One region of the Marinomonas pontica genome, then DNA from elsewhere that is predicted to be linked to it. Evidence: predicted binding sites of a transcription regulator. Region 1 holds the regulator's gene; the other holds the start of a gene.
The links. The regulator FNR, encoded in region 1, switches genes on or off when oxygen is low (the NO sensors DNR and NnrR bind a similar motif). The targets are predictions, from matches to a motif close to TTGATNTANATCAA.
Positions count from the first base shown of each region.

Region 1 (2,208 bases):
GACGGAAATGGGAATAAACCGAATCAGTATTGGTGTGCAAGACTTTGATGCTAAAGTACAAGAAGCCATTCATCGGGTTCAGCCGCTTACCATGGTGTCTGAGCTTGTGGACAATGCTCGCTCACTGGGCATTAAATCCATTAATTTTGATTTGATATATGGCCTGCCCTACCAGTCACTAGAGGGATTCAAAGAAACTCTTGATCAGGTGATTTCATTGTCTCCTGAACGTATTTCATTGTTTAACTATGCGCACCTGCCTGAGCGGTTTCGTGCTCAGAAACGCATTTTAGACAACACTCTTCCCTTACCCAATATCAAGCTAGATTTATTAAAAATGAGCATCGAATACCTAACCGCAGCGGGTTACGATTACATTGGTATGGATCATTTTGCTAAACCCAGCGATGAATTAGCGCTTGCTCAAAAACAAGGCAAGTTACAAAGAAATTTTCAAGGCTACACAACACATGCTGGTACAGACTTAGTGGCTTTTGGTGTGTCTGCTATTAGCGATTTAAATGGCATTTATATACAGAACTACACAGACTTATCTGCTTATAGGAGTAGTATTGAAAAAGGTCAACTAGCGATTGCAAAAGGGTACATTAGTGACCACGATGATAGAGTTAGACATCAGGTTATTATGACGCTCATATCTCAATTTAAATTGGACGTTACAGAGGTAGAGGAAAGGCACAAAATTCATTTCTTCGATTATTTTTCTCAGGAAATGGACAAGCTATCTCCTATGCTAGAAGATGGAATGATTGAAATAGACCAGTGTGGAATGCAGACCACAATTAAGGTTACCGAGCGTGGGCGTTTGCTTATTCGATGCATTTGTATGGTTTTCGATAAGCATTTAAACAACACAGTAAAATATTCTAAAGTAATATAGATGGATCTCAGGGAGAGCTAAATGTCAATGACACACACACATTCGCGTTTTAATAGCACGTTAACTTCGCAGTGCCAGAACTGCAGTTTAAGTGCACTATGCCTTCCAATTGCTCTAGCTGATGAAGACATCAATAGATTGGACCAAATTATTGAGCGTAAAAAACCACTCAAAAAAGGTGAATTCCTTTTTCGTCAGGGTGAAGCCTTTGATTCCGTTTACGCTGTTCGCTCTGGAACACTAAAAACGTTTAACATTACCTCTTTTGGTGAAGAACAAATTACTGGCTTTTATTGCCCTAGTGAGTTGGTAGGCCTAAGCGGCATTGACTCCAACACCTACCCTGTTTCTGCCAAGGCTTTAGAAACAACAACCGTCTGTGAGATACCATTTAGCCATCTAGAAGAGCTTTCGTCTCAGATACCATCATTAAAGCACCAACTGTTTAAAGTGATGAGCCGTAAGATTTCAGATGACCAACAAATGATGGTTTTACTCGGTAAAAAAAATGCGGATGAAAAAGTGGCCTCTTTCCTTTTAAATCTTTCGAATCGCTTCAAAAAACGAGGCTATTCGGCCAGCTCATTCCGTTTGTCTATGTCTCGTGGCGAAATTGGCAATTACTTGGGACTAGCAGTTGAAACGGTGAGCCGTGTCATTACTCGCTTTCAGAAAAGTGAACTGATCCATGTAGACGGAAAAGAAATTGAAATAGTTGATTTCCCAGAAATGCAAAAACTCGTTGGGGTTGCTAGTGATTGTGGTAAAATCTCTCACATTTGAATGATTTTGAGGCAATACCATAATGCTCTACGATGATTACTACGTTAAATCGCTAATCCAAACGGTTGAAGATTGGCCAAAACAAGGCATCAGCTTCCGAGATATCACCCCTATTTTTAGTGATCCTAAAGGGATGAGAATGGTAGTGGATGCTTATGTGCATCGTTATATGGCTACAGATATTACGCACATTGCTTGTATCGACGCGCGTGGCTTTTTGATCGCTGCTGTTTTAGCGTATGAACTTCAAAAGCCACTGATTTTGGTTCGCAAGAAAGGCAAGCTGCCTGGCAAAACCATCTCTCAAAAGTACGCTCTTGAGTATGGAGAAGCAGAGCTTGAAATCCAAGAAGGCTCTGTAAAGGCTGGAGATGAAGTTTTATTGTTTGACGACTTGATTGCAACCGGCGGCACTTTATTTGCTGCAATCAAATTGCTAACAAAACAAGGCGCAAATATTAAAGAAGTGGCGGCAATTATTGATTTACCTGATTTGGGTGGAAGCCAAAAATTACGCGACAGCG
Region 1 is NZ_AP027271.1:1,762,005-1,764,212, reverse strand. Features, by position in the region: gene hemN (oxygen-independent coproporphyrinogen III oxidase) at 1-901, shown strand, start outside; gene fnr (fumarate/nitrate reduction transcriptional regulator Fnr) at 923-1,684, shown strand; gene AABA11_RS08215 (adenine phosphoribosyltransferase) at 1,707-2,208, shown strand, end outside.

Region 2 (2,208 bases), 1.3 Mb from region 1:
ACAACAAAGCTAAGGCCGCAATGCCGATCATGCCAAAGCCAATACCCACCATGACACGGAAAGACCAAAACACTAATGGCACATTGGGTCTGTCTTCTGGTGGTACGGCTTTCAAACCTTGTACCGCGCCATCCCAAGAGTGAGTTAGGATCAAGCTACCTAGGTTTGGAATACCGACTTGATAGTCGTTTGATTCGGTTTCCATGTTTGGCATAGCGAACAGTAACAGCGGTACGTTTTCTTCTTGTGCTGGCCAAATGCCTTCCATCGCAGCGAGCTTGGTTGGTTGATGTTCGTGTACATTCAAACCGTGCATATCGCCGATCCATGCTTGCAGTGGCGTTAACACCAAGGCAAACCACATGCACATAGACAGGCCTTTTTTCGCAAAAGGAATGTTTTTCTTTTTCAATAGGTAGTATGCGCTGATGCCAGCCACGACAAATGTCGCGGTGATTAACGATGCAACCAGCATGTGAGTAAGGCGATAGGGCATAGATGGATTGAAGATGACTTCCATCCAGCTTGAGACTTCAAATTTACCATTGACGATCTTGTAACCTGCGGGAGTTTGCATCCAAGAGTTCGCTACAATGATCCAAAACGCCGAAATCCAGGTACCTATCATAACGGTCATCGTGGCGAAGAAATGCAACTTGCGGCCGACGCGCTGCCAACCAAATAGCATGACGCCAAGAAAGCCCGCTTCCATAAAGAAGGCTGTCAGTACTTCGTATGCCATCAGAGGTCCAAGAATGGCGCCAGTAATTTCAGAAAATTTGGAAAAATTAGTACCAAATTCATAGGACAAAACGATGCCAGACACCACCCCCATACCGAAGGTAATGGCAAAAGGTTTGATCCAGAATTTGGCCAGTTGGAGGTAATAAGGATTGTGTGTTTTTAGCCACAGCCCTTCCCAAATGGCAATCAGCGTCGCCAAACCAATGGTGATACTGGGGAAAATAATGTGGAAGCTCACCGTAAAGGCGAACTGTATGCGAGATAAAATGGCGACGTCGAGGTCCATAATGGCTCCCTTAGCAATAAATAAGCGTTAGGTAGTTAAATGTTGTTTTTAACGCTTAGCGTGCGTATTTGTTGTACCGCCAAAGGCAGTATTGCCAATCCTACAATGCTAAAAAGCGCAATGATTTCGGTCATTAAAAAGCCAGTGTTCATGGTGTTAGTCCTGTTAGTTGGTAAATGCTTGATGTAAATCAAAGGTTGTCTTAGTCATAGCAAAGGGCAGGCCAACTATTATCGAAGTTTATGTTATTGATTTTAAAGAATATTTTAATTTCTTTGCTTGCGATGTAAAAAAGGTTTACGATTTTTTCACTTATAGGTGTAAACGAGGTTTACGGTTTTGACGCTTTCCTTAATGTTTGAAGTGGCCATGTTGGTCTCTAGTGTGTGTGGCGTTTTGGTGGCGGCATGGCTGCTATGGCGAGCGCGAAAGCAAGGCGACCTGCAGGCATTAGCAGGCTTTGCCATCATGATGGCTATTTGGTGTTTTGGTCATGTGGTGTTGTTTCAAGGCTACGAACGTGTGGGGGTTTACATTATTCTCGCGAACCCATTAATGCCGACTTTTTTCTTACATTTTGCGATTCGTTTTGTGAATTCTGGCACAGCCAAAGAACCCATGCTTGATCGCTTATGTCAGGCTGTGCCGTGGTTTTATCTGACCAGTTTTACCGTGGTGTTGCAAAGCTGGTGGATGGAAGCTGGCGATGCGATCAGTACGCTAGACACGCGTTCATTTTTTATCTTTACCGAGGCGGGGACATGGAATCTCGCCTATACGGTATTGATCGGCATCTTGGCTCATGGCGTGCTGTTGTTTGGCTGGTATCGACATTCTGGTAATAAGAAACGCTCTATTCTCGCCATGTTTGGTGTGGGGGCTTGGGGCTTGTTGTTGGCAACCAGTTTTGTGTTTCCTTCTTTCGGCATTAGCTGGTTTCCTTATCCTATGTTGCTGTTGCCCACCTATTTGCTGTTGCTGGTTTATGCGGTGGTGCGCTATCAGATTTTATCGGTGAATGCGTTCGCCAATCGGGCCTTACTTTGGGTTGCCATGATGCTGGTGATTCTCTGTGTGATCGCGGTGATCAGTGTGGTGTCTGGGCGTATTGGTTTGCAGGCATTGGCCAATGTGCCTAGCTGGCAGCTTTGGTTGTATTCCTTGCTGATCTTAGTGGT
Region 2 is NZ_AP027271.1:459,374-461,581, forward strand. Features, by position in the region: gene AABA11_RS02210 (cytochrome ubiquinol oxidase subunit I) at 1-1,030, opposite strand, end outside; gene AABA11_RS02215 (sensor histidine kinase) at 1,370-2,208, shown strand, end outside.
Region 2: a site for FNR is predicted at 1,211-1,224, ahead of AABA11_RS02210 (cytochrome ubiquinol oxidase subunit I). Genes of this name have one in related genera too.